One region of the Marinobacterium sp. NO-S09 genome, then DNA from elsewhere that is predicted to be linked to it. Evidence: predicted binding sites of a transcription regulator. Region 1 holds the regulator's gene; the other holds the start of a gene.
The links. The regulator PhoB, encoded in region 1, activates phosphate uptake and scavenging genes when phosphate is short. The targets are predictions, from matches to a motif close to TGTCATANNNNTGTCANA.
Positions count from the first base shown of each region.

Region 2: a site for PhoB is predicted at 11,125-11,142, ahead of O3C79_RS18330 (sigma-54 dependent transcriptional regulator). Genes of this name have one in related genera too.

Region 1 is NZ_CP168954.1:451,653-466,606, reverse strand. Features, by position in the region: gene pstB (phosphate ABC transporter ATP-binding protein PstB) at 1-295, shown strand, start outside; gene phoU (phosphate signaling complex protein PhoU) at 325-1,083, shown strand; gene O3C79_RS02345 (chorismate--pyruvate lyase family protein) at 1,389-1,931, shown strand; gene ubiA (4-hydroxybenzoate octaprenyltransferase) at 1,960-2,835, shown strand; gene phoB (phosphate regulon transcriptional regulator PhoB) at 2,933-3,628, shown strand; gene phoR (phosphate regulon sensor histidine kinase PhoR) at 3,670-4,971, shown strand; gene cysZ (sulfate transporter CysZ) at 4,968-5,726, opposite strand; gene O3C79_RS02320 (NADP-dependent oxidoreductase) at 5,842-6,783, shown strand; gene O3C79_RS02315 (hypothetical protein) at 6,769-7,269, opposite strand; gene O3C79_RS02310 (hypothetical protein) at 7,283-7,543, opposite strand; gene O3C79_RS02305 (YjaG family protein) at 7,546-8,151, opposite strand; gene O3C79_RS02300 (TRAP transporter small permease subunit) at 8,287-8,838, shown strand; gene O3C79_RS02295 (TRAP transporter large permease) at 8,835-10,214, shown strand; gene O3C79_RS02290 (bifunctional diguanylate cyclase/phosphodiesterase) at 10,324-12,552, shown strand; gene O3C79_RS02285 (EAL domain-containing protein) at 12,697-14,925, shown strand; gene O3C79_RS02280 (sensor histidine kinase) at 14,935-14,954, shown strand, end outside.
Region 2 is NZ_CP168954.1:3,968,347-3,983,300, reverse strand. Features, by position in the region: gene flgK (flagellar hook-associated protein FlgK) at 1-889, shown strand, start outside; gene flgL (flagellar hook-associated protein FlgL) at 901-2,145, shown strand; gene O3C79_RS18360 (flagellar protein FliT) at 2,184-2,504, opposite strand; gene O3C79_RS18355 (O-linked N-acetylglucosamine transferase, SPINDLY family protein) at 2,520-6,011, opposite strand; gene O3C79_RS18350 (flagellin N-terminal helical domain-containing protein) at 6,228-7,994, shown strand; gene O3C79_RS18345 (flagellar protein FlaG) at 8,073-8,483, shown strand; gene fliD (flagellar filament capping protein FliD) at 8,512-10,584, shown strand; gene fliS (flagellar export chaperone FliS) at 10,608-11,018, shown strand; gene O3C79_RS18330 (sigma-54 dependent transcriptional regulator) at 11,159-12,637, shown strand; gene O3C79_RS18325 (sensor histidine kinase) at 12,634-13,752, shown strand; gene O3C79_RS18320 (sigma-54-dependent transcriptional regulator) at 13,749-14,954, shown strand, end outside.

The DNA.
Region 1 (14,954 bases):
GCGTCTGGTTATTGCCCGTACCGTGGCGGTAAAACCGGAAGTCCTGCTGCTCGACGAACCCGCTTCTGCACTGGACCCGATCTCCACACTGAAGATCGAGGAACTGATCCACGAACTGAAAAACGATTTCACCATCGTTATCGTAACCCACAACATGCAGCAGGCGGCCCGTGTATCCGATTACACCGCCTTCATGTATATGGGTGACCTGATCGAGTTTGGTGCCACCGATGCGCTGTTCACCAACCCCGAGAAGAAACAGACTGAAGACTACATCACCGGCCGTTACGGTTAATTCCAGGGCCAGCAACGGAGATAGCAACCGTGGAACTCGAAAACGACAACTACTCGACCCATATTTCGCAGCAGTTCAATGAGGAGCTGGAGAAAATCCGCACTCAGATGCTGACCATGGGTGGCATTGTGGAACGTCAGGTATCCGACGCCGTTGAGGCGCTGCTGAACGGTGATGTGGAGCTGGCGGAACAGTCCCGCCGCATCGACCAGCAGACCAACGAAATGGAACTGATGATCGATGAGCAGTGCACCACTACCATCGCCCGCCGTCAGCCGGCCGCCAGCGACCTGCGCCTGATCGTATCGATCAGCCGTGCCGTGTCCGATCTGGAGCGCATCGGTGACGAAGCGACCCGCATCTGCAAGATGGCGATCGAACTGGCCGACAACGGAGCCAACCAGCGTGGTTTCCAGGAAGTCCGTCATATCGGCAACCTGGTCCGTGATATGGTCAAGGATGTGCTGACCGCCTTCGCCCGCAACGACCTGGAAATGGCGTACCGCGTCGCCAAGCAGGATCGCAGTGTGGACCAGGAATACCGCACCGCCATGCGCTCTCTGGTGACCTACATGATGGAAGATGCCCGTGCAATCTCCAACGTGCTGAACGTCATCTGGGCACTGCGCAGCCTTGAGCGTATCGGTGACCACGCCCGCAACCTGTCCGAGCACCTGATCTATCAGGTCAGCGGCACAGACGTGCGCCACCAGAGCCTGAAGCAGATCAAGGAAACCGTGCGCGAAGAAACGCATGGCGATGACTCTGAGGATGCCGACGAGCAGTAAGCCCGTCGGTGCCGGCAGGCATTCGCGCACAGATTGCGCTCCCACAAGGGGCTGGCCGCCAGCCCTGAGGGAGCGCTTTTTCCTATTCACCCAGCCTGTTTAACCCTACTTAGGCACCCTTGCCTGTACCATCCCTCTAGCTTCAGCCCTGTGTGGGAAAACACTCTGAAAACGATCTTTCCTGCACAAGCTTTTGTGGGAGCCCACTCTGTGGGCGATTTTCGTGCAATCGACGCCGCCCTCCCAGGCAGCAAATCCGCCAAGGTGCTACACTCTTGCGCTTTCGATCTCACGGAAGTCTGTACGTGTCTGCCCGCACCGCCCTGATCCAACCCCAGACTGCACATCGCTGGCTCCCCGCCGCCTGCCCACGCAAGGTGCCGCACCACTGGCGCCCCTGGCTGCAGGATGAAGGCTCCCTGACACAACGCCTGACCCGCGCCGCCCATGGCGAGTTTGCCGTGCGCGTGCTGTCACAGCATTGGGACTGCCCCAGCGCCGACGAAGCCCGTGCGCTGGGCATGCCACCGCGCCAGATCGCGCTGATCCGTGAAGTGGAGCTGCTGGGCAGCAATGGCGTGCCCTGGGTATACGCCCGCTCCGTGTTGCCCGCCAGCACCCTGACCGGGCGTGAACGCCGCCTGCGCCTGATCGGCAGCCGTTCGCTGGGCTCACTGATGTTCCGTGACCCCAGCCTCAGCCGCAGCCCGCTGGTCTCGGCCCCCATGCGTGATGAACACGGCCAGGAATACTGGGCACGGCGCTCGGTGTTCCGCCTGCACAACAAACCCTTGCTGGTGTGTGAGGTTTTTCTACCGGCCATGGAGCACGTACAATACCCGCTCTGATCTTGTGAGCCGGAGTTCCACCGTGGAGATGTCAGCCGAACGTCCATTGAAAGCACGCCTGCAGGCCTATGTTCACCTGATGCGGGCAGACAAGCCGATCGGCACCTACCTGCTGCTCTGGCCCACGCTCTGGGCGCTGTGGATCGCTGCTGAAGGCCTGCCGCCCCTGCACCTGCTGCTGATTTTCTGTCTGGGCGTGTTCCTGACCCGTTCTGCCGGCTGTGTCATCAACGACTTTGCCGACCGCCATATTGATGGTCACGTCAAACGCACCCACCAACGCCCCCTGCCCTCGGGCCGGGTGACAGAGCGTGAAGCAATCTGGCTGTTTGTCGGCCTGATGCTGGCGTCCTTTGTACTGGTTCTGTTTACCAATACGATGACCATCCTGATGTCCTTTGGCGGGCTGGCACTGGCGTTCGTCTATCCGTTCATGAAGCGCTATACCCACCTGCCGCAGGTGGTGCTGGGGGCCGCCTTTGGCTGGGCCATTCCCATGGCCTTTACCGCCGTACAGGAACAGCTGCCGTTGACCGCCTGGCTGTTGTACGCAGCCAAGCTGCTCTGGACCGTGGCCTACGACACCCAGTACGCCATGGTGGACCGGGATGACGACCTCAAGATCGGGGTGAAATCTACTGCCGTACTCTTCGGGCGTCTGGATAAGCTGATGGTAGGGCTACTGCAACTGGCCGCGCTGGGCGTACTGCTGTGGGTAGGCGCCATCGAGCAACTGGGGATCTGGTTCCACCTGGGGCTGGTCGTGGCGCTGGGCTTCTTCATCTTCCAGCAGTGGCTGATTCGCCATCGCGAACGCATGCCCTGCTTCCGTGCCTTCCTCAACAACCACTATGCCGAGCTGGCAGTGCTGTTGGGCCTGGCGGCAGACTACGCGTTGTTATAAAGGCGTGACTGGACAAAAACCGGATTTGTCATATTAATGTAACCGAAACGTCTTGTAATACTAGCCTCCGATAACTTCTGTAAATGAGGCAGAAACGATGTCTGCATCAAAACGCGTACTGATCGTCGACGACGAAGCGCCGATCCGCGAAATGATTGCCGTGGCCCTGGAAATGGCCGGTTACGAATGTTCCGAAGCCGACAATGCTCAGGATGCGCACGCCCAGATCATCGACCAAAAGCCTGATATGGTTCTGCTGGACTGGATGATGCCCGGCACCAGTGGTGTCGAGTTTGCCCGCCGTCTGCGCAAGGAAGAGGTGACCGCGGATATCCCGATCATCATGCTGACTGCCAAGACCGACGAAGACAACAAGATCCAGGGCCTGGAGACGGGTGTCGATGACTACATCACCAAACCCTTTTCCCCACGTGAGCTGGTTGCACGCCTCAAGGCGGTACTGCGCCGCACTACACCCAAGGGTGTTGAAGAACCAGTTACCGTTGATGGCCTGACCCTGGACCCGGTGTCACACCGAGTCACGGCTGACGAAGCACCGTTGGAACTAGGGCCGACCGAATTCCGCCTGCTGCAGTTCTTCATGACCCACCCGGACCGTGCCTATTCCCGCAGCCAGTTGCTGGACATGGTCTGGGGCGGTAATGTCTACGTCGAAGAACGCACCGTCGACGTGCATATCCGCCGTCTGCGCAAGGCACTGGGCAGCCGCCATGACTACCTGGTACAAACGGTCCGTGGCACCGGCTACCGTTTCTCGGCACAGGTCGCCTGATACCTGTGCACCGTTGATTTTCCACCGGATGGAGCCCGCTTATGCATGTATCTCGACATGCAATGCTGATCAACCTGTTGCTGTGTGCGCTGGCTTCTCTGACGCTGGGCGCTCTGTTTGGTTATCCCATGGCCGGCCTGGCCGTGGGCCTGTTGGTGCGCAGCATTTACCACGCTCAACGTTTCAGCCAGCTTAGCGAGTGGTTACAACGCGAAGATGGCTCGGAGCCGCCGGAGGCCAAGGGTGCCTGGGGCGACCTCTTTGACGAACTGGCGCGCACCCAGAAGCGTGGCCGCTCCCGCGAACAGTACCTGCGCGGCATTATCTCCCGTTTCCAGCAGTCCTCCGCCGCCCTGACAGATGCCATTGTCATCGTCGACAACCAGAACAACCTGGAATGGTGGAACCGCTCCGCAGACCGTTTACTGGGTCTTCGCGCCGCCTCTGACCGTGGCAAACCGCTGATGAACCTGCTGCGTGACCCCCGTTTTGTCCGTTACTACCGCAAGGGGCACTATCAGGAACCTCTGGAGCTGCCGTCACCGGTCAACGGCGATATCCGTCTGCAATACCAGATCAGTCACTTCGGTGAAGGCGACCGCCTGCTGGTGGCCCGCGATATCACCCGTCTGGTGCGCCTGGAGCAGACCCGTCAGGACTTCGTTGCCAATGCCTCTCACGAACTGCGCACCCCGCTGACGGTGATTCGTGGCTACCTTGAGACCTTTCTGGATCAGGACCTGCCCCGTCCCTTGGCGCGCGGCATGAACCAGATGCAGCAGCAGGCACGCCGCATGGAAAGCCTGGTGACTGATCTGCTGCTGTTGTCGCGACTGGAAGCCAGCCAGCACATCAGCGATGAACACCCGATCTTCGTGCAATCACTGATACGCCAGATGCACGATGATGCACAGGCATTGTCAATGGACCGCGGTCACTCGTTTGTGGTGGAAGTTGATTCCAATTACGACTTGCTGGGGCAGGAAAACGAGCTGCAGAGCGCTTTTTCCAATCTGGTGTTCAATGCGGTGCGCTATACACCGGATAACGGCACCATCACCTTGCGCTGGTGGGTCGATACGGAAGGCGGGCACTTTTCCGTCACCGACGATGGTATCGGCATAGAACCGATGCATATCCCGCGCTTGACCGAACGTTTCTACCGTATCGATGAGAGCCGCTCGTCGGCCAGCGGGGGCACCGGCCTGGGGCTGGCCATCGTCAAGCATGTTCTGGTACGCCACGATGGCCACCTGACTATCGACAGCACACCGGGCGAGGGCAGCACCTTTACCTGCCACTTCCCGCCCGACATGGTCGTACCGGTCAGGGACGCGGATTAATTCCGCACGTCCCTGAGCTCTCGGCTCTCGCCGGCGTATTCTTCAACCCAGTACAGGGTGGCGCCGATGACCGCTGCCGGCATCACGAACAGGTTGAGCACCGGTATCAGCATGCCCACTTGCACCAGCGCACCAAAGCCTACCGAGGTAACGCGCTTGGCTTTCATCAGCTGACGCATCTGCGGGAAGCTCACCTTGTTGTTATCCATCGGGTAGTCACAGTACTGGATCGACATCATCCAGGCCCCGAACAGGAACCAGAGCAGCGGGGCCATCAGGTTGACCACCGGAATAAAGGTGATGACCAGAATCAGCAGAAAGCGTGGCAGGTAGTAGGCCAGCTTCTGCAGTTCTCGCTGCAGTGAACGGGGAATCATGGCCAGCACTTCCATCCAGCCTTCATCGTTGATGGGATCGCCGCGCAGGCGCCGTTCGACCTTTTCCGAGAGAAATCCGTTAAAAGGCGCCGCGATCAGGTTGGCCACAATGGAGAAACCATAATAGACCCCGACCAGCACCAGCAGGGCGAACAATGGCCAAAAAAGCCAGTACAGGAAGTCCAGCCAATCCGGCACAAAACCGAGCCAATAATCGATCAGTACGCTAAACTGGTCCACCAACAACCAGATGGCCCCGATAAACAGCAACACGTTCACCACCAGCGGCACCAGCACAAAACGGCGCAGGCCGGGCTGGGGTAACATGGCCGCTCCGCGCAGCAAGTAACTGGCGCCACGTACAGGGTTTCCTTTCATTTTTCCTCCTCAACGAAAGTTTGCCAGGTCAGGCCAGATCCATTTACTCTTGCAGCATGACAACTGAATGACCGGCCCTGCCCGCAGGCAGGCCAACAAGACCGGAGAGGTTAACATGAAAGCCATTCGCATCCATGACTTTGGCGGCCCTGAGCAGTTGCGCCTAGAGGAGATCGACTGCCCAGCGCCGGGGCCGGGTGAAGTGTTGATTCACAACCGTGCCGCCGGGGTCAATCCGATCGACTGGAAAACCTGTTCCGGCGGTGGCGCCAGCAGTTTTATCGACGCCCTGCCTTTCTGCCCCGGCTGGGAATTTGCCGGCACCGTGGAAGCCCTCGGAGAGGGTGTGGAGCAGTTTCGCTCAGGTGATGAAGTGCTGGGCTTTATCAAGTTCCCGCAGCCGGCCGGCTGCTATGCCGAATACCTGATCGCACCTGCTGACCAGGTCTGCCTGCGCCCGGCGGCGCTGGACCCGGTGTCTGCGGCGGGCCTTGGCCTGGCAGGCCTGACCGCCTGGCAGGCACTGTTTGAAGCGGGCGAACTGAAATCCGGCCAGAACGTTCTGGTACTGGCCGCGGCCGGCGGAGTCGGACACCTGGCTGCGCAGCTGGCCAAGTGGAAAGGCGCTCACCTGATCGGCACCGCATCCGGCACCAACAAGGCGTTCCTGCAAAGTCTGGGCTGTGACGATGTCATTGATTACACCCGCCAGCAGGTAGAAAATCTGATCCATGATGCCGATCTGATCATCGATGGTGTGGGGGGCGAAGCCGCAATCAAGGCACTGGACTGCCTGAACCCTCATGGCCGTATGGTGACACTGCCCTCGGTAACGGCAGCAGAAGTAATTGCAGCCGGCGAAGCCAAGGGACTGAAAGTCAGTGGTATTCGGGCCCGCCCGGATGCCGCACAGCTGCATGAGCTGGCTATGCTGGCATCCAGCGGCAAGGTCATGTTGAACATCACGGACAGCCTGCCACTGGATCAGGCCGCCGAGGCACACCGCCTCAGTGCCCAGGGCCACATCCGCGGCAAACTGGTGTTATCCGTCCGCTGATGCGGGTGCGGCCGCGTCGCTGGCGTCGGCCGCTTTGCCATCCGAGCAGAACAGCTGCTGCTGACGCATCAACAAACGGCAGCCTTCACCCCGAATGTTTCGATCCCAGCAGGCATACTTGGCCCAGCTCTTGTCATCTTCGGTGGGCTCTTCCCGAAATGCGGGCACACCCTCGCAAAAGTTCTCGGTCACGGCTGCCGTTTCCAGGCAGGCATTGAGGAAACGCCCATGGTTGACGGTGCACTGGAAGCCGGTGCAGCCATCAAAGTCATTCAGCGCCTTGTCCAGACAGGCCGCCTGAGCATTCTCACGCCCAAAGTCCAGGCCATCATTGCGCCAGGTCGCCGCCAGCTCTTCCCGTTCGGCGTTAAAGTCAGCCAGCCATTCCGCCTTGACTTCCACCCACCAGGCCGGCTGCACCTGCCACAAAAACACACCCACCAGCGTTGGAATCAGCACCAGCGCCAGAATAATTTTTTTCAGCATTGAAAACTCCGTTTTAACGGCGACGGTAAAGGCCGGCGATACACATGAACAGCCCCACCACCGACAGCAGCATGCCGCCGTTCACCCACAGGGGGTGACGCACCATAAAGGGTACAAAGGGATGGCTGGCACCCGCGGCATCGCATTCGGCCAGCTCATAATTCCAGGAGCCGCCCTGATCCAGACAGGCATCGGCCAGAGACAGGTCGTACATGTACCCGCCCATCAGCAGTACCGCCGGTACTACCAGTAAAATCAGTCCCAGTTTGAGCATGTTCAGTCTTCGTCGCTGATACCGATGTTACTGACACCCTCGTTACGTGCCAGTTCACGCAGTGACGAGACAAACTCGGCCGTGGGTGTTTTCTGGCCCCGCAGGCGCTCGATCACTTCTTCGCGGAAGTCATCTTCGGCCAGCATGAGGTCATGGGTATTGATCAGTTTGACCAGCTCCTCATCCGACAGCTGGTCATCACCTTCGGTGACTTCCAGGAAGGTGGCTACACACTCGCGGGAGAGCTGACCGATACTGGTTGCAGCCGTCAGATCCTTCTCCAGAATGCAGCTCAGCGTGGCGTTAAGAGCCACCACGGCATCCAGTGCCGGCCAAGCACCGTACATGTCGAACTCTTCCAGGTCCGGCATATTGGCTTCCACGGCTTCCTGCTGCACCTCGAAGTTCATCTTGCCGGCACGCCCGGTCAGGCTGTCCCAGACACCATCCAGCACCTGACGCAGCTTGGCGGCATCACCGAACTCCACCAAACGCGAAAAGAGTGCGAAGTTGGGGTACATGCGCTCGGTCAGTGCCGCCGAGAAAGCGGTCAGCTGCCAGGGCTCAAACGTCTCCAGTTCGGGCTCCAGGTTCAGCAGTTCGGTCATGGGAAATCTCCACTTGGTGTCTGTATGTGCATTGTACGGCTTTGACGCCGCAAGCAGTAGGGGCCTGGCTGCTGACCCCTGAGTTATACCTGATATACTCAGGCGCGATTATTCATTTCGATAACGAGAAGAACAATGAGTCAACCCCATCCCGTGACGGGCCTGATTCGGTTTCTGGACGGATTCAGCGAATGGACCGGCCGCCTGATCGCCTGGCTGACCTTACTCATGGTCATTGCGACCTTTGTTGTCGTGGTTATGCGCTATGTATTTGAGCAGGGCAATATCGCGCTGCAGGAATCAGTTGTCTACATGCACAGCTTCGTATTCCTGCTGGGTGCCGCCTACACCCTCAAACACGATGGCCATGTCCGCGTCGATATTATCTACCGCCCACTGAGCGAAAAGGGCAAAGCCTGGATTAACCTCTTCGGCACCCTCTTCCTGCTGCTACCGGTGTGCATCTTCCTGTTCTGGATCTCCTGGGAGTATGTTGCGACTTCCTGGGAATTGAAGGAAGGCTCTCAGGAAGCCGGAGGCCTGGCCTACCGCTATATCCTCAAGACAGCCCTGCTGGCCATGCCGGCCATGATGATCCTGCAGGCCATTGCCGAGCTGCTGCGCAGCCTGATGGTCCTCGCGGGTAAAAGCCACCTGCCGCCTGCCGAAGAGGAGCACGCCCTGTGATTGAGTTTTTGCCCCTGCTGCTCTTTGTCGGTGCGGTAGTTGTCCTGTTGATGGGTTACTCCGTCGCCTTTTCGCTGGCCGGTACCGGCCTGCTGTTTGCCGCTATCGGTGCCATGACCGGGCATTTCGACAGTGTGTTCCTGGAAGCGGTGCCCAACCGTATTTTCAGCGTGATGAACAACGAGACGCTGATTGCCGTACCCCTGTTCGTATTCATGGGCGTGATGCTGGAGAAATCTCGCATCGCCGAAGAACTGCTGGACACCATGGCCGCCCTGTTCGGCTCCATGCGCGGTGGTCTGGGCATCTCGGTAACGCTGGTCGGCATGCTGCTGGCGGCCAGTACCGGTATCGTCGGTGCGACCGTGGTTACCATGGGCCTGCTGTCGCTGCCCACCATGCTCAAGCGCGGCTATGACCCGGCGGTCGCCACCGGCACCATCTGTGCTTCGGGTACGCTGGGCCAGATCATTCCGCCCTCCATCGTGCTGGTGCTGCTGGGTGATGTTATCTCCAACGCCTATCAGCAATCACAGATCGACCAGGGCATTTTCTCGCCGGAAACCGTCACCGTGGGTGACCTCTTCCTCGGCGCGCTGATTCCGGGTCTGCTGCTGGTCGCGGCCTACATCGCCTACATGGTGTTTGTCGCCATCACCCGTCCTCAGGCAGTGCCGGCCATTCCCGAAGAGGAACTGAACCAGATCACCAACCTGTGGCTGCGAGCCCTCAAGGCACTGGTTCCGCCAGTGGTACTGATCGGTCTGGTACTGGGCTCCATTCTGGGCGGCTTTGCCACCCCCACCGAAGCCGCCTCTGTCGGCGCAGTGGGTGCCATTGGTCTGGCCGTGATGCGTCGCGCCTTTAACCTGAAAACACTGAACGAGGTGATGCGTTCGACCACCCAGGTCAGCTCCATGGTATTCATCATCCTTGTGGGTGCCTCCATCTTCTCGCTGGTGTTCCGCGGTTACGGCGGTGACGACCTGGTGCGCGACTTCCTGCACGACCTGCCAGGAGGCGTGGTTGGAGCCATGGCCATCGTCATGCTGATCGTATTCCTGCTGGGCTTCTTCCTCGACTTCATCGAGATCACCTTCGTGGTGGTGCCGATTGTCGCGCCCATTCTGCTCAGCATGGGGCTGGACCCGGTCTGGCTCGGTGTCATGCTGGCGATCAACCTGCAGACCTCGTTCCTCACGCCGCCATTCGGCTTTGCGCTCTTCTATTTGCGCGGTGTGGCACCGGCGCATGTGTCGACCACGCAGATCTACAAGGGCGTAGTGCCGTTCATCCTGATCCAGCTGCTGGTACTGGGACTGCTGGCCTGGCAGACCGGCTTGGCCACCTGGCTGCCGGAACTGGTGTACGGCTAGGACCGTCTTTTTAAGAATTTATCGGGGTTTACAAAGGCAGGGGGCTGAACCAAGCTGATAGCAACCGGATATGAAGTACAAGCATGCAACCCAACACAGGATGATGCGCATGTCGGCTCGAGAGCCATTTGTATTCCAGCCGGAGCAGGCCCCCACTGCAGCCGTACCGCCCTGGAAGGTATTGAGTGTCGAGGATGACGCCGGCTACCAGGCTTCACTGGTTCATGCCCTGTCGCTGATCCAGGTTGATGGGCGCTCGCTCCAGGTATTAAAAGCGCGCTCAGCACTTGAAGCGGCACGCCTGCTGCCTGAGTACACCGATATCAGCATTGTCCTGCTCGATGTGGTCATGGAGCAGGACGATGCCGGCCTGCGTCTCGTGAATACCATCCGCAATGTCATCCGCAACAGCCAGGTACGTATCGTACTGCTTACCGGTCAGCCCGGCATGGCGCCCCGCCCTGACGTACTCAAGCAGTATGATATCGACGATTACTGGTGCAAATCCGACCTGACCCACGAGCATCTGACGTCTGTTATCACCGGCAATCTGCGCACCTGGGAGCGTACTTCTCAATTGGAGCATGCGCGCAGAGGATTACAGCAGATCGTGACGGCCTCACAGACACTGAGCCAGTTTCGCAGCCTTAAGCCTTACCTGAATGCGCTGCTGGATCAACTGGAGCTGCTGCTGCCCAACCTGGATGGCGGTCTGATCTGCCACAGCCACAGTCTCTCAGGCACCAGCCTGCCGGAGGACATGGAAATCCTGGCCAGCAGGGGCTGCTATTCGGCTCAGGAGCCTGTCTCACTCCAGCCTTATATACAGTCAGAACAGATGCTGGCAGACCTGATACGCCAGGCATGCTTTCAGGGCCGTCATCAGCAACAGGGCGCCCTCACCGTTCTGTTGTTCAGCCAGGCTGACACACAATCCGGCTGCAACCTGGCCGTGCTGAAAACGCAGCAGCCGCTCTCGGCAGCCGAGCAGAACCTGTTGGATGTTTTCTGTGAAAACATCGGCACCGGACTCACCAATCTCTCGCTCTATGACCAGCTGAGCCACTTGGCCTATCAGGACCCTCAGCTAGGAATGGCCAACCGAAACGCACTCAAGCAGGCACTGCGGGAACTGCCCGCACAGGCACGCAGCGAACATACGCTTATTGTTATCAAGCTGAACGAACTTAATGAAGCTACGCTCAATTTTGGCGAACTGTTCAGCGACAGCGTTTTGCGCAGCATGGCCGACCGACTGGCGACCGAGCTCAAGGTACTTCAGCTGCTGGCACGCATAGATCGCAACAGCTTTGCCTTGTTGCTGCCCAGCCAGTCAGCACCGTCCACTGAAGCACTGGACCAACTGTTGGACGCACCGGTCCTCATTGATGACAGCGAGCACCTGATTCCGGCACGGGCACTGCAGCTGCCGCTATCCGTCTGTGAAGACCATACCCCGGAGCAGATTCTTCGCTTGGCTGAGCTGTCACTGGATACCCGCCGGCACGCACGAGAACACCTGCTGATGTACGATGGCATGCAGGAACAGCAGATGCGCGAACGCTACCAACTGCTGCTGAATCTGCGCCAGGCCCTCAAACACGATCAACTCAGCATTGCCCTGCAGCCCAAAATCACCCTGGCGACCGGGCACCTGGCCGGCTTTGAAGCACTGGTACGCTGGCAACAGGCTGATGGCTCTTATATTCCCCCCGACCAGTTCATTCCGGTCGCCGAATCAGCCGGTTTAATCAGCGAGCTGGATTTGAGCGTGTTGGCGAAAACACTGGACGCCAGCCGGCAGCTGCGACAGCAAGGCATCGATCTCCCCATCGCCTTCAACACCTGCTCCATTGATCTGCTAAGACCCGGTTATTTCGACGAGATGCTGGCGCTAATCAGGGCATCCGGTGTGCCTTTCAACCGGCTGGAACTGGAAGTCACTGAAACCCAGGCCATGGCCGAATACGAGGTGATTTCAAAGCAGATGCGTCAGCTGCTGGATGCCGGCATGGGCGTCAGTATTGATGACTTCGGCACCGGCTACTCATCGCTTGCCCATATCACTGACCTGGCGGCTTCAGTGCTCAAAATTGATCGCACCTTCATTGCCCGCATGGAAACTTCGCCCAAAGCACAACACCTGGTCGATATGATCCTGCGCATGAGCGCCTTTTTCGGCTTCCAGGTTGTTGCCGAAGGCATCGAAACCGAAAGCCAGCGTCAATACCTCGCCAGCCGAGGCTGCCAGCTGGGCCAGGGCTACCTGTTTGCCCGCCCCATGCCACCCGAGAAGGCACTTGCCTGGGCACTCGGTCACCCCCAGGTACCAAGCTAGAGGCGCACCAAAATCGCGCATTTTTTGCACCCGTTTATTGCACAGCGTGCAAAAGGGGCAAACACTGTCTATAAATAGCGACGAGAAAAAAGAAGCACAGGTAGCCATCAACAATAGACATTACTGGAAAACAAGGTACCCCCGATGCCAAGGAACCAACTGTTTCAGTTCAAGGCCAGCAGCCAGCCTCCACCCGAACATTCGGCGCGGCCCTGGAAGGTCCTCAGCGTAGAGGATGATAGCGGCTACCAGTCGTCCCTGTGCCACGCTCTGGCGACACTGAGAGTCGAGCAGCGGCCGGTTGAAGTATTAAAGGCGCGGTCAGCCATGGAGGCCGCCCGCATCCTGCCTGACCACCCTGATATCAGCGTTATTCTGCTGGATGTGGTAATGGAAGACGATGATGCCGGCCTGAAGCTGGTGGGCACCATTCGCGAGACCATCGGCAATCACCTAGTGCGTATCGTTCTGTTGACCGGCCAGCCCGGCATGTCCCCCCGCACCGATGTCATGAGCCATCTCGATATTGATGACTACTGGTGCAAATCCGAACTGGACCACGACCATCTGGTTTCCATTATCAACGGCAATATTCGTACCTGGGAGCGCGCGCGCCAGCTGGAGAAGGCGCGCCAGGGCCTGCAAATTCTGGTTGAAGCCTCGCAGTCGCTCAGCCGCCAGCGCGAACTGCATCAATACACACAAGCCGTGTTGATGCATCTGAGCATGCTTTTGGATGTGGAAGAAGGCGGCATTGTCTGTGCCCTGCACCCGACCGGCGGCGACCCGGAAAGCTCCCGTATTGTTGCGGCCACCGGCAGCTTTGGCTACCTGAGCAACTACACTCTGCACCGCCTCAAAGATGCGGATATGCGCCGCTCTCTGACACAGGCCCTGGAGACGGATCAGCATATTTTTGCCCCTACCCACACCTTGCTCAACTTCACTCAATCTGACCTGAACGACAGCCATTACCTGGTGCTGATCAAAACAGGGCGCCAACTGGAACAGTCCGAGATCAACCTGCTGGAAGTGTTCTGCGAGAACATCGACAGCGGCTTCCGTAACCTGTCGCTGTACAAACGGCTGAACCGGCTCGCCTACCAGGATCCCTTGCTGGATATCCCCAACCGCAACTACCTGAAACGGGTGATTCGGGATCTGAGTCAGACCGAAGCAGGGCAACATCAACTGCTGACTGTGAAACTGCACGAACTGAATGAAGCCGCTCTGGTATTTGGTGAAGCTTTCTGTGACAAGGTGCTGAACGCACTGATCGAACGACTTCGCGCCCTGTCGACGCATCCCACGCTTATCGCCCGACTGGATCGATACGATTTTGCCCTGCTCGCCCCCATCGACAGCTTTACCTCCGACCTGCCTGAAGCATTGCAGGCCCCCCTCATTCTTGAGGGTGCAACACACCGTATTCAACATATCGCTGCCCTGGTGAAACTGAGCGACTGCCCGGGGTGTCCTCCCGAGCAGCTGCTGCGCCTGGGCGAGCTGTCAGTCGAGTCAGCCGCACGGGATGGCAAACGTTTTGCCTTCTATAACCCGGGCCAGGAACAGTCCGTGCGGGAACGCCAGACCCTGCTCGACAAACTCAGATCGGCACTGGAAAACCATGCCTTCAGTCTGGCCCTGCAGCCCAAAATTTGCCTCAAAAGCGGGCAGTTGAAAGGTTTTGAAGCGCTGGCACGCTGGACCACCGACGACGGCGCAAGTGTATCACCGGGGGTGTTTGTGCCTTTGGCCGAAACCGCCGGCCTGATTACCGAACTGGACCTTCAGGTACTCGACATGACACTGGACGTGATTCAACAGCTGATTGCCCAGAACACCCCCTTACCCGTTGCTTTCAACACCTCGACACTGGACCTTTTGAATACCAGCTATATGGAGGTCCTGCTGGCTCGAATTGAGCAATCCGGGATTGAACACCACCTTCTGGATATGGAGATCACCGAAACCCAGGTGATGGAAGAATATGAACAGACGGCAGAACAGCTGGAGCTTTTGCGCCAGCTGGGCATTGGCATCAGTATTGATGACTTCGGTACCGGTTATTCGTCACTGGCACACATCACTGACCTGCCCGCCAGCACGCTGAAAATTGACCAGACCTTCGTCAGGCGTCTGGGCGAATCGGAAGAAGCCACGCACGTGGTCGAGATGATTCTGCGCCTGAGTGAGCGTTTCGGCTTTGACGTGGTCGCCGAGGGAATCGAGACCCGGCAACAACTACAGCTGCTGCAGGCCAGGGGTTGCCAGCTGGGTCAGGGTTATCTGTTTGCCCGCCCCATGCCGGTTGCAGAGGCATTGCAGTGGGCACAAGAACACCATCGCACCAGCCTGTTTCAGCAGAACTGACAGCCTCCTATGAAACGACAGCTGCGCAG
Region 2 (14,954 bases), 640 kb from region 1:
CAATGAAGTTGATACGGATGGTGAATATTTTGTCGATTCAAGTGGCAAAATGACAATGCGTGTGGATGGTTTTACCGTCGAATTAGAGCCGCAAGGGAATGGTCTTGTGGCAGGCGATCAGTTTCTGATTCAGCCCGTGCGCACCGCCGCCTCAGATATTGATACCGTGATTCAGGACGGGCGTGACCTGGCATTGGCCTCTCCTGTAGAAGTTGAAGCTGATGGTGGTAATGAGGGCACAGGCGTAGCTTCAGTAACAGTGACGGACCGTGAAAACTTTGAAACCAACCTCGACGGATCAGCCCTTCAGCCACCAATAAGGGTGGAATTCAGTGAGGACAGCAGCGGCACAACGGTTTACCGAGTGTATGATATTTCTACTCCATCCAGCCCTGTAGAAATTGATCTTAGTGATACCGGTACTGTCCCTATAGAAGCAACTCCATTTGTACCGGGTGAACCTTTGGCACTGCCGAAAAATGCGGACGGTAGCGATTCCTATGGCTACGAAGTTATCATCAAGAACCAGCCCGCACCCGGAGATACCTTCGATGTGACATTCAATGAAGGCGGCGTTTCAGACAACCGAAATGCCTTGGCTATGTCAGACCTTCAGTTTGATAAATCGACGGTGGATAACGCCTCCTATCAGGATCGCTACGGTCAACTGATCGAGCGTGTGGGGACCCAGACGGCGGTCGCACAAATCAACGCCCAGGCCAGTAAGTCTGTACTCGACAGCAACCTGAATGCACGTGACAGTGTCAGCGGCGTTAACCTGGATGAGGAAGCCACCAAGCTGATTCAGTTTCAGCAGGCCTACTCGGCTTCCGCGCAGTTGATCCGGGCATCCCAAACCATTTTTGACGCACTGATCGGTGCGGTTTAACGGAGGGACTTATGCGCATCTCAACATCACAGGTCTTTCTATCCAATTTGGATAACCTGAGCCGCACCAACGCAGATCTGTTTAAGACCCAGCAGCAGTTATCGACTGGCAAAAAAGTCCTTCAGCCCTCGGATGACCCTCTTGCGGCCGCTCAGATCATCAAGTTGAAAAAGGAAGTGGCGCGTAACGACCAGTTCCAGGGCAACATTGATGTGTCACGACGTCGCTTGGAGCTGGAAGAGATTGCCCTCGGGCAGCTCAACAACATCAATATTCGTCTGCGTGAAATCAGTATTCAGGCCGGTAGTACCACGTTGGGTGCTGCTGACCGTGAAACCCTTGCTGCTGAAGTCGATGAAATGACCCAGCAGATGCTGGGGCTCATGAATACCAAAGATGCTCAGGGAGAATACCTGTTTGCTGGTTTTCAGGGCGACAGTGCAGCCTACAGCTATGATGAGGATGCACAGCAATATGTTTATCAGGGTGATAGCGGCCAGCGCATGATCCAGATCGGCGCCGATAACCGCATCGCCTCTACCGACTCCGGTGAAATGCTATTTGAGCAGATCGATGGGCCGGAGCAGCCTTTTGTGAGCAACAATCCTGATGGTGTGCTGCTGGGGGCTGAAATTACTGACTTGGCACTGTTTGAAGAAGAATTAGGTGAGAAGGGCACCATGCCGTTAGCGTTTGAAGTGACTGTTTCAGGGGCTGCAACCCCTCCCGCAACGGTATCATTAAACGTAACCGATTCTGGTACTCCGCCAATGAGCTTTACCGGAACCGCTGCTGATCTTGAAACAACCTGGGGTATCAGTGTTGAAGTAAACCCTGCCACGACAGCCAATGATGGCACCTACAATGCCGAAGTTGATATGCGCGCTGAGAAGACAAACCCCTTGAATGTAGCATTGAACCTTAGCAAAGGCCTGAAAGAGCTGGATCTGAATGATCCTGAGCAAAAAGAGGAATTCAAGCAACTAATCGCCGGCACTCTGGATAGCTTGAAACAGGCAGAAGAAAGCAATATTCGCGGCCGTACATCGCTAGGGGCACGAATGAACGCTCTGGATCAGCAGGAGTCGGTTAACACCGACTACCAATTGTTTACCAAGGAAGCCCTTTCTTCGTTCGAAGATCTGGACTATGCAGAAGGTCTGAGCCGCTTCGCACTGCAGCAAACAGTGCTGCAGGCGGCATATCAGAGCTTTTCGCAGATAAAAGAACTTAGCCTGTTTAATTATATTCGCTAGCAGGGCAGGCGGGCCAAGGCCCGGATTAGCTCGATAATCTAGCCGAATTTGCCATACGCTTTGGCGGCGCTGCGGCCCCGTTTGAGCTGTTGATGTTCCTGGCTAATGGCGTCGCGCTTCTCATTGAGAATTTTGACTACCTCATTCTCAAGCTTACGTGATTGCTCCAACAGTTTACGGCACTCAGCTTTAACGTCGGCAGGCCATTCCTGCCGGCTGGCTTGATCAAGCTCTGAGACAATCGTAGCGCGTTGCTGTTGAAGTTCCGCGATGGCCTCCAGCTCACCGGCTTGTGCCTTGTCGTGGAGGAGCTGGGTTGTTTGCAACAGTTCCAGTGCAAGTCCGGTGAGCTTTAACATGAGGTTGTGCTCCCTTTATCGTCGGGTGTTATTTGCGTAGGTGACTTGATTAAAGCTGGCAATCATCCAAGTCAGTTCATCTGCCGGAATGTCTCCAGGCTTTAGTTCAAAATGTGCCATTCGTCCTATCATCTTGACCGGTTTGGCCAAACGCTCCACCTCATGATAATAATCCCGGTCGCCATAGTCGTCGAACAGAACGATGGTGGGTTTGGTTATTCTCATTGCGGCCGCGACAAAACATGCGACTCGAAATCGACCATCGATGAGAATGACATCAGGATGAACAAAATCGTTTCTGTCCCAGACGCTTAGAGGGTACTGGTGGAAACTACGCCAATTGGCATCATTAATAGGACGTGCCCAGGGCCCCGTCTTTCCGATATTAACAGTATGGATTACTGCGGGCGATGGTAAGTCAGCTTGGCTGATATAACTGATAATATTATCCGCCCAGCTCAGGTCATTCTCTACGGTGAATACCTGTTTACCTTGAAGCTCAGAAGCCAGCACTGTGGAGCCTCCGCTACCATATTCAAGAATGACAGCTGAATCCTTGTATACTCTTTTCAGGTGTTGGGCCACGTTATCCGGAAGTGTTATTTCCGGTTTTGAAATCCTCTTTGTATCTGTATCTGTATCTGTATCTGTATCTGTTTGTGAAAGATCCGGTTGACGGCTGTGAGTTTCTAGTACTCTGGGCTTGGTGCGTATACCAGTTGTGGGCACGTGAGGTTGTTGATCAGCAACCCTTTTATTTGTTTTGTACTGAATATAGTGTTCGGCTTCTTTATCCGGATTATGTTCGAGTACTTCAAAACATAGTCCTTCCAACGAGTATGCTGTATCTGCAATAAAGGCTAGCTTTCGGCGCTGACCGGCACTGAACTCTTTGAGTCGCTCATGGGTAGGAATGAAGATGGCTGTTGCGTTGGTAAGCTCGTTTGCATAATGGTTGGCACCAATAACCGTTTGTGGCACTTGTGTCCGGTTTTCTTCACTGCAAAAACAGTAGAACCTGAAGCCGTGCCGAGCGGCCCAATGTGAAACTTCAGCAAAGTTTGGCTGACGCTCATGAGTTGGCTGGAAAGCAATATCAGCATGGATCAGAAGGGTATCTTTAAGGGCCTCAGAGCCATGTTCAAGTACATCGACGCTATTGTTCAGGTTATCCAGTATGAGCCAGTCAATGCTTGGTAGCTCGCTGACTTTGTCCAGTGCAAGAGAGTTGACGGGTAACTCGGCCAGGGGAGAAAGCCCCTGTTGCAATTTTTGTGTGAAATATTCTTCATCCAGTGGTTTGAGTGTTCCGCTGAGCTTAGGGTCTTGGCAAGCATAGAGAGTATTTTCCTGCCCGTTGCCCAAGAGAATATTTGGATAATAATGAACTCCCCCAGCATGTCTTAAAGGGTGTTTTAATCTATTACTGGCTGGGTCAAAAGCAATGAGTTCAAGGGTACCCTGCTCAAGCATTTGTTTGATGACCGGCACATCAAATAGCTGGGCGCCATGATCAATCGCTATAACCTTGCCTTCAAACTCCCACTTGAAGGTTTCGTCTTCCGCTGCAGCAGGAGCCTCTGGATGTTGCAGCTGCATGGGAGCAGAGTCGCCTTCAAAGAGTACCTCTCCTTGTTTAGTGAAACTTAATGCGGCCGGCTCTTTTCCTTCGGTGTATCGCTGCCAGATTGCCCGTAATGCATTATTCAGGTGACCGGCGAAAGTCTCGGCATCACATACAGGCGACTGCAGGAGGATAGTGCGAAGGTGTGAGCGAATCGTGGCCAGGCTATCAAGGTCCGAGGCCAGCTCGATGACCCGTTCGCGGTACTCATCCCAGCTATGGGTGACCAGTTCCGGCATGCCAGCGTTGACAAGGTGTGTTGCCGAGTGGCGACCGGCAAAAGTAGGGCCGGGCATGGTGACCACAGGGACACCCATGGCGAAAGCCTCGCAGGTGGTTAGGCCGCCGGAATAGGGCCAAGGATCCAGTGCGATATCGACCTGGTTGTAACAGGACAGAAGCTCCTGGTGAACTGAAGGGCCTTCGATTAAAACACGTTCGGATTCAATACCGTATCCCTGCAGTTGTTCAAGAATACGCCGGCGCAATTCATCGGATGTATAGTAGTGACCTTTAAGGTAGAGGCGAGAATCAGGCAGCGTATGCATTAACTTCGCCCACTGCTCTAGGACAGTAGGGTTCGTCTTGGTTGGGTTGTTAAAGCAACCGAGAGTGATATATCCGTTGCGATTTGCCGGTAATGATGCAACGTCTGGCATGTAATCGGGCATCTCATAGCAGATATAGTCAGCCGGCATTCGTATTAGTTTCTCACAGTACATCGAATCTACACCTTCAGGTGTTTCAATGTTGTCACTGATTAGATAGTCGATGCTGTTCAAACCTGTTGTATTAATCAGACCTCCCACCCACTTGACCTGTATAGGGGAGGGGGTCATGGCCATTACTCGCATGCGGTTACCGCTGTTATGGCCAGCCAGGTCAATCAGGATGTCTATCTGATCCTGCCGTATACGCAGCTCAAGCTCTTCGTCTGACAAGTGGGTGACCAAAGAGTAATGCCCCATTTCTTGAAAGCGCTGGTTTATTTCATCTGATTTGCTGTTGCCACTGTAGAAGAACAGCTCGAATGCATGAGGTGGGAGTTTCTCGAGTGCCGATGTCACCATACGGCCTACAGGGTGCCCGTTAAAACCACTGGAAATCATGCCAACGCGCAAGCGTTTGGATGCGAACACAGTGGAACAGGGAGCAGGGCGAGCCTTTTCGCGCTTGAAAGGAAAGTAATGCTCCCATTCTTGGCACGCCTGGAAAATAAAATCTGCTTTGGCATCAGGGTCGTAGTGTAGGCAGGTCAAATAGTTGGAATAGGGAAGGCTATCATTGCCCGCCAGCGGTATTGCCTGTTTGTACAGTGCTTGAGCTCGCTTAAGGTTACCCAAGTCCCTGTATAAGTTGCCGGCATTGTTAAGTACCTTGGGGTTGTTGGGGAATTGCTTCAGTAATTGGTCGTAGATAGGGATAGCCTCTGAATGGCGAAATAGCTCGACCAAAATAGTCGCCTTGTGAAAACGGTAGTACTGATCCACCGGATTGAGTGCCAATGCGCGTTCAATTTCTTCCAACGCTGACTCTGGCTGTTTGAGCGCGAAATGGGCATGTGAGGCGTAATAATGTGCCACCTCGCTGTCATCGCAGAGCATTAAGGCTTTGGTAGTATGGATCAATGTTGCCTTGTAACGTCCCAGGTTCAATGACAGCTGTGCCAGCATTAGCTCCAAGGTTAAGTCTCGCTGGCTATTGAGTAGCGACGCATGCTCTTTGACTAGCTCATCAGCGGCAGCGAAATTATTGGCCTTGAAAAGGTTGCGTAATTGCTCCAGGAAAGCCGAAAAACGATCGGGCTGATTCTCTCGCTCGCTTGTCTGAGCGATTGTTTTAGCGGGCGAGGATTGACTTTTTCGGGTGCGGCGCTTGCTCATATCGGCGAACATCCTGTTGTAACAAATATAAGTGTCATCCTAAAGCTCCCTTGCGGGCTTGTCACTGATAGCCCGGCAGCACATTGTCAGTAAAAAATACTCAAGCTTTTCTGAACGAGGACGATAAAAGTAGTACAGGCGGCTAGCCGCATAGAATATTCGACACAGATTTGCTTACAGATGGTCAGAGTGACCACGTATTGAGGAGATAGACTCATGGCAATGGTAATCAATTCCAACATCATGTCGCTCAACGCGCAGAACCAGCTGACTAAAAGTCAGAACGATCTGAATACATCCATGGAGCGTTTGACCAGCGGTAAGCGCATAAACTCGGCTGCAGATGATGCTGCAGGTTTGGCTATAGCCAACCGCATGACCTCTCAGATTCGTGGCCTCGACCAAGCCGTACGTAACGCCAACGATGGTCAGGCGTTGATTCAGACAGCAGAAGGTGCGCTGGATGAAACCACCAATATCCTGCAGCGTATGCGTGAGCTTTCTATTCAGTCAGCAAACGGTACTTACGATTCTGGTAACCGCTCAACGCTAAACGCTGAAGTGGTGCAGTTGCAGGATGAGTTGACCCGTATCGCAGAAACTACCAGCTTTAACGGCCAGAACCTGCTGGATGGCAGCTTGGGTGAGTTGGTACTGCAGGTCGGCTCCGAAGCTAACCAGACTATCTCTACCGAAATCGGCAAGCTGGATGCTAAAGGGTTGGGCGGAAGCTCTGCTGATGTCATTGGCACTGATACAGGTGCTACAACTCTGGCTGCAGGTTTGGCAGCGATTACTGGTGGCGGAACCGATATTCTGAAAATTAACGGCCAAGAAGTTGGTGGTCTTACAAATGGAGACGTTGGCTCTACCCTTCAGGACAAACTGGATGCGATTAATTCCAAAATTTCCGGTGTCGAAGTCGGTGCTTTCACTGAACTTGAAGGCCAGTTCGCTGATACAGCGACAGGTGTGATTGCAGACGGTGATACTCTGAAGCTGACTCTTGTTGGCCCTGGCGCTGAAAATAACAGCCTGCAGATTACTGATACAACCAGTATGGATGACTTGGTTGATAAAATTAATGAGCAGGGAGCAGGGATGGTTCAAGCGAGCCTGAATGATGAAGGCGCGCTGGTACTTGCTAGTGAAACAGGCGCACAGATTACCGTTACTGACGATGCCGCTGCCCAAGCTGCAGGCCTGACAGATGGGTCTGGTAACGTAACCCAAAACGCGCAGCTGACTTTCAATATCACTGATTCAAATATTGAAAATGTTAACATCGAAGTTGGTACAGGACCGGTATCAGCAGCCACACTTGGCGCGGGGATCGGTATTCAGAATCGCGATGGATCAGATATTACCGGTTTCTCAACAGGTGGCGCCGAGCTCTTGTTGGATCAGGAGTTGGTGATCAACGGTGTAGCAATCGGCGCTGCTGAAAGTGGAACTGGTGTTTCTACAATTGCGGCCAACAACGTTGCTGCAATCAATGCCAAGTCGGCTGAAACCGGGGTGGTTGCATCTGTGGCAGCTGATGAATCGATTACCCTGAACTCAGTCAGCGGTGATGAAATTAGTGTGTCTTACGGCCCAGCGAGCACTGCGGAAGCTAGCGTAAAAGCTATTGGTTTCTTGGAAACAAACAGCTCTGAAACAGCAGGGAGCTCGGTCGCCGATATAGACATCTCGACTGTGAACGGCGCACAAAAAGCGATCGGAATACTAGATGATGCCCTTGAGCAGGTCAGCTCCATCCGTGGTGACCTCGGTGCGGTGAGTAACCGTCTTGACTCTACTATGAGCAACTTGTCCAATATCTCCGAGAACCAGGCAGCGGCCCGTTCACGAATCGAAGATGCGGACTTCGCTAAAGAATCTGCCAACCTGTCTCGTGCGCAGGTGCTGCAGCAGGCAGGTACTTCAATGCTGGCCCAGGCCAACGCTGCACCGCAGCAGGTCCTGTCACTGCTCCAGTAATCATCAGAGTCTATACTTTGATGTAACGAAGGCTGCTCCCGAATGGGGGTGGCCTTTCTGAATCAAGAGGTAAAAGTGATGAGTATCGATTCCTCCGGTTTCAACAGTAACAATACTCAGCTTTTGCAGCAGTCGAGTAATTCATCTTCCCGCCAGCTGCCTGAAAATGCCGATCTGCCTAAACAAGGGCTGTCACCGGTTAGAACGCTGAATGCAACGACTGATGCAGTACAGCAGAACGAAGCGGCTGAGCGTCCTGGTCCGTCGGCGCAGGAGTTGCAGGCAGCTGTCGAAAAGATGAACAAACTGATGGATAGCAGCAACCGTGCTTTACGTTTCTCCGTGGATGATACAACGGATGAAATGGTTGTTAAGGTTGTGGATATCGACACGGATGAAGTTGTCCGCCAGATCCCTACTGAAGAGCAGCTCAAATTTTCCGAGTTTCTCGAAGGTATGGTCGGCCTTATATTTGACGAACGTGCCTGACTTTAAAAGGCATTGAAGGAGGTCCCGCATGGCCAATAACATCATTTCCTCTCTGGGAGGTGGTTCCGGCATTGATACCAGCAACCTGGTATCTTCACTGGTGCAAGCGGAGCGGGCACCTCAGGACCAGCGCATCGAGCGCAAGCAAGAGGAACTGCAGGCGCAAATTTCTGCCTACGGTACCTTGAAAAGCGCGCTGTCTGATTTCCAGGGTATGCTGTCTCCACTGGCTAGCCCGGATACCTTTAATGCCCGTTCGGCGGCTTTTCCCGAAACAGATCTGATTTCGCCCGAGGCTCTTAAACCTGGTGCTCAGACCGGTAGCTACCAGATAGAGGTCAATGACGTTGCCAGTGCGCAGACGCTGGTGATGGGCAGTAATAATGACGAAAATGCTGCTCTGGGTGGCAGTGGCACACTGGATATTCAATTTGGCACCTGGACCTATGCGGGAACGACTCCAGACACCTTTGCTGCCAATGCGGACGAGCCTGCCCTCAGTATTGATATTGAAGCTTCGGACTCTCTGAAAGATATCGCCGAGAAAATCAACGACACTGACTCCGGGATTCAGGCCAGTGTTATGCGCGTGGGTGATCAGTACCAGCTGATGGTCACCTCTCCTTCCGGCGAGGCCAATGCCCTGTCTATCACAGGTAATGATGATGGCACCGGGACGGCACCAGCGCTGTTACAGGGCTTCAACTTCAATCAGTCATCTCAGTCAGCGGGCGTCACTGAAACCCAGCAGGCCAGTGATGCAGTATTGACCGTGAACGGGTTGGAAATTCGCCGCGAAAGCAATCAGATGACTGATGTGATTGAAGGTTTTGAGTTCACGGTGAACAAGGCCGCCGCAGGCGAAAAAATCAATTTCTCCATTGATGCCGATTCGTCCGTTGCAGAGCAGGCAATTCGGGATTTTGTAGATGCCTACAATGCGTTTCAGGAAGTAGCCGAAACTCTGACCGGGTACAGCCGCGACGAGAACAATATGCCCGTTCGAGGGGATTTGGCTTCCGATAGCTCTGCAAAATCCTTGATCAGCCAGCTGCGCAGTTCAATCAGCTCTGAGGTAGAGGGTATTGAGTCTGGCTTCACTGCGCTGACCAACTTGGGAATTCGTACTGAACGTGATGGTTCTCTGTCCATTGAGGAAAGCGAGTTCAGTTCAGCTATCAATAATAACTTTGATGAAGTTGCGGACCTTCTTGCCCGCAAGGCTTCATCTGAGAATGGTTATGTTGAAGTTGGCATGGGTACGCGTATCGGTGCGGCGCAGCCGGGTAGCTATGACGTTGAGATTACTCAGGATGCTGCCAAAGGGTACCTGACCGGTGAAGCCTTCGATGCCGCTGCGCTATTCAGTGGCGGTGATATCGATGCCAGTGCAGGTGATTACAGCTTCCGTGTTAACGTGAACGGAACTATCTCCAACATCATCGAACTGAGTGGCACCTACGCCAATGTGGAAGAGCTGCGCAGTGATTTGCAGTCCCAGATTAACGGCGACTCCAAAATCAAAGGTGTTAATGCCGCAATTGATGTCATTTATGATGATGTGAGCGGCCAGTTTACTTTGGAGTCACGTGAGTTCGGTAAAAATTCCAAAGTAACCTTGAGTCTACAGGGTGCTGATATGGCGAATATCGGTTTGGGTGCTGCTTCCGTGATGACCCAAGAGCAAGGCCTGGACGTGAAAGGGACCATTAACGGGGTAGCTGGTTTTGGTGCAGGAAATGTTTTGCTCCCAGACCTGGCATCTGATGCTTATGGCCTTAACCTGACGGTGAACCCCGGAGCTGCCGGAAGTGGGGCGTTTGAGATCAACTACTCCAGAGGTGTAGCTGGCAAGCTGGATAACCTCATGAGCCGTTTTCTCTCCAATGAAGGGACAATCGCCCTGCGGGAAGAAAACATGACCAATCGCCTTGAAGGTTTGGATGAAGACCGTGAGGAGTTGGATCGCCGAATGGAGAAATATGAAGCACGTCTGAGTGCTGAGTTCTTGGCGATGGAAAGAATTATCGGTAGCCTCAATGCAACAGGGGATTCCCTTGATGGTTTGATGGATCGCTTGCCGTTTACCGCGCAAAAATAATGTTTCGTTTTGAGAGAAGTTGAATGATTAACAAAGCGCTTAACCAGTACAAGAGTGTTGACCTGAATACGGCGGTAGAAGCTGCCAGCCCTCATCAGTTGATCAGCATGTTATTTCGAGGTGCTTTGGAGTCCTTGGCTAAAGCAACGGGCCATATTGAGCGTAATGAAGTTCAGGAGCGTGCTCGTCAAATCAACAAGGCCTGTGAAATCATTGTTGCGCTTAAAGGTAGCTTGAACTTTGAGCAGGGCGAAGAAATTGCAACTAACCTGGATAACCTCTACAGCTACATGCTGGGTGCTTTGATGGAAGCAAACAGCAAAAATGATGTTGCCAAGGTGAAGGAAGTCAGCGAGCTGATCGTTACCATCTCTGAAGGCTGGTCACAGATTCCGGCAGAAGAGCATCAGACCACTTCCTACAAGGAAGGCTGATATCCGCTCAGCCAGTTAACTACACATCAAGCCGGGCATGCCCCGGCTTTCTTTTGTCTGCTTTCCACAGATGTCAATCTATTGACATGGCTGCTGCTTCGGGTAACTTGACAGAATCCTGACAAGTCTCGGATTCGACCATGCATGGACAGGGCCGGCCTACCGCCTTAGATATTATTATTCTGGATGATGACGCCAAGCGACGTGACAGCCTCAGGGCTGTGTTCGAGTTGCTGGAGCGGGAGTGTCATGTTTTTGACTTTGTAACCTGGCTGCAGCAAGGCAAGGAGTTGTCGCTTGCCGATGTTGGCCTGGTGTTGATTGGCGAAAGCACGCTGCCAATCGCTCTTGGCAAGCTGATTTCGGACCTGGACCAATCCCGCCTTATCCCCAAATTGCTCACCTGTGAATGGCCGGAGCTTGAACGGGCCGACTTTTCCCGTCACCTGATTCTGGGTGTGCTGGAGGCCCCCTATCGTTATCCACAGCTGATGGATTGGCTGCATCAATGCACCATCCTGAATGAACAGGCACCAGAACACTGGCAGGACCTGCCGGATATGCCCGGCTTTGTTGGTCAAAGTCGCTCGGTGTGGACCATTCGTCATCTTATTTCCCAGGTCGCGCCACGTGATATCAGTGTACTGGTAACCGGTGAGTCGGGTACGGGTAAGGAAGTGGTTGCCCGTTGCTTGCACGAACACTCGGGCCGTGCCGACGGGCCTTTCGTGCCGGTCAACTGTGGAGCCATTCCCTCCGAGTTACTGGAAAGTGAACTCTTCGGCCATGAGAAAGGGGCCTTTACCGGTGCGATTTCCAGCCGTCCAGGCCGTTTCGAGCTGGCCAATGGTGGCACACTGTTTCTCGATGAAATCGGCGATATGCCGCTGCCGATGCAGGTGAAAATTCTGCGTGTGTTGCAGGAAAAGCAGTTTGAGCGTGTAGGCGGCAGTAAAACGCTGAATGTGGATGTGCGTATCATCGCCGCCACCCATAAGAATCTTGAATTGATGATTCAGGATGGTCAGTTCCGTGAAGACTTGTACTACCGCCTGAACGTTTTCCCCATCGAAATGCCGGCCCTGCGTGAGCGGCTGGAAGACCTGCCGCTGCTTATCCACAACCTCTGCGAGCAGCTGGATGATCAGGATGCAGGCCGTTTGCAGTTTCACCCTGCCGCACTGGAGTCACTCAAGCGCCATCCCTGGCCGGGGAATGTGCGTGAACTGGCCAACCTGGTGGAGCGGCTCAGCATCATTCACCCCGGCGGCGTAATCGGCGTAAGTGAGCTGCCGGCAAAATTCCGTCACCTGCCCGAGCCCAACCCGGAGCATTATCAACAGGCGCTGGAATTGGATGAAGCGGGCGTACCTGTGGATGAAGCCGCACCCCTCGAAACCGCTATTCATACCGCTCAGCCTGTAGTCATACCAGAGCAAGCAGGGCTGCCAGCCGATGGGCTGGATTTGAAAGCCTGGCTGGAAAACCAGGAACAAACCTTGATTCAGCAGGCGCTTGCAGCAAGTAACCAGGTGGTCTCCCGTGCGGCACGTTTGCTGCAGATTCGCCGTACCACGCTGGTCGAAAAGATGCGCAAATACGGAATTGAACGTCAATGAGCTCACCGGATGCACAGGCACGTATTGCCGAGCTGGAAGCCCGTGTGGCAGAGCTTGAGCGCGAGAATGAGAGCCTTCAGCGCACCAATGAGAGCCTTCAGCGTAACAATGAAGCTATCGAATTCAGCAAAGATCGCCTGCAGCGCCTGATTGATCGCATGCCCGGCGGGGTGCTGGTCATTGGGCAGAATGGCCTGGTAACCGAACATAACCCGGCGGCAGAAGCGCTGCTGGGAATAACGCTGGCGAGCAAAACCTGGCTCGAAGTGATTAACGCCTGTTTCGCACCGCGGCCTGATGATGGCCATGAAGTGTCACTGAAAAACGGCCGCCGTGTCAGCCTGTCGACCCAGTCCCTGCAAGGGGAACCCGGTCAGCTGGTATTCCTCACCGATCAGACCCATACGCGTACCCTGCAAGAGCAGCTGCACCATTACCAGCGTCTGTCCGAGATGGGCCGTATGATGGCGTCGCTGGCGCATCAGGTACGCACGCCTCTATCGGCCGCGTTGCTCTATGCCAGCCATTTGATGGCACCGCAATTGGACGATGACAAGCGCATCCGTTTTGCCGGCAAGGTGAAGTCACGCCTGACGCATCTGGAGCAGCAGGTACGCGACATGCTGATCTTCGCCCGTGGCGAGACCAAGCTTGAAGATCGCGTCGATGGCCGAACCCTGATGGCGCGCCTGGAAGACCTGCTGGACCAGCCTCTGACTCAGTACGACGCTGACTGTGACTGCATTAACGAAGCGCCGGAGGCGCGTATCCAGTGCAATCTGGAAGCCTTGTTGGGCGCGGTGTTGAGCCTGGTCAGCAATGCGCTCCAGGCCTGTGGCGAGGGCGCCGAGCTGCAGCTACGCTTGAGTCAGTCAGCAGATCGACTGCAGATTGAGGTGGTCGACCAGGGGCCGGGGATGGATGCCGAAACACTCAAGCGCGCGCAAGAACCCTTTTACACCACCCGTTCCCATGGCACCGGCCTCGGGCTGGCCATCGCGCAGGTGATGGCCAAGGCGCACCATGGCGAATTTGAACTGAGCTCTACCCCGGGGCAAGGCACTCGTGCCTCTTTCCGTTTACCCCTGCTGAAAACTGATGAAGGACACCCATGACCGCTACGGTATTGATCGTTGAAGATGATGTGGATCTGCGAGAAGCCATTGCCGACACCCTGGAGCTGGCCAATATCGGCTTCCTGCAGGCGGGCAGTGGTGAAGAGGCGCTGGAGTGCCTGCAGAGCAACCGGGTCGATATGGTGGTCTCCGATGTGAACATGCCGGGCATGGATGGCCATGCACTGCTGGCGCAGGTGAAGCAACAGTATCCGGCGCTGCCCATGGCGCTGATCACGGCTTATGGTCAGGTCAGCAAGGCGGTGGAGGCGATCCGCAACGGAGCCGTCGATTATCTGATGAAGCCCTTTGAACCGGAACAGCTGGTGACGCTGATCCGCACTCACGCGGAGGGGCGGGTTGAAGCCGACAGCGAAGCGCCGATTGCGGAAGCACCGGGCAGTCGCCATCTGCTGCAACTAGCCCAGCGTGTGGCGACGACTGATTCAACCGTACTGATCACCGGTGAATCCGGTACCGGTAAGGAGGTGCTGGCACGTTATATCCACCAGCATTCGCCGCGCAAATCCAAACCCTTCATCGCCATCAACTGCGCCGCCATTCCCGAGAGCATGCTGGAAGCGACCCTTTTCGGTCATGAAAAGGGCGCATTTACCGGTGCCATCGGCAGCCAGCCCGGCAAATTTGAGCAGGCTAACGGTGGCACGCTGTTGCTGGACGAGATCAGCGAAATGGATCTGGGGCTGCAGGCGAAACTGCTGCGCGTGCTGCAGGAACAGGAAGTAGAACGCATCGGCGGGCGCAAGGTGATTCCGCTGGATGTGCGAGTGCTGGCTACCAGCAATCGCAAGCTGGAAGCCTATGTATCTGAAGGCAAATTTCGTGAAGACCTCTATTACCGCCTCAATGTGTTCCCGCTGCAGTGGCAGCCTCTGCGCGAGCGCCAGGAGGATATCGAGCCGCTGGCCCTGAAGTTGCTGCAACATCATTGCCGCAAGATGGGACGCACGCTGGCGCGCCTTGAACCTGCGGCCGTGGCGCAGCTGCGTGACTATGCCTGGCCCGGCAATGTGCGTGAGCTGGATAACGTGATGCAGCGGGCGCTGATTCTGCAGGGCGGGGCGCTGATCCGTGCCGAAGACCTGCACCTGAGCGGCCAGGCGATCCCGCTGGGCGAGATGCAGACACAGACATCCGCAACCATTGATGAACCGGCAGAGGCCGAGCCGGATGGTCTGCTG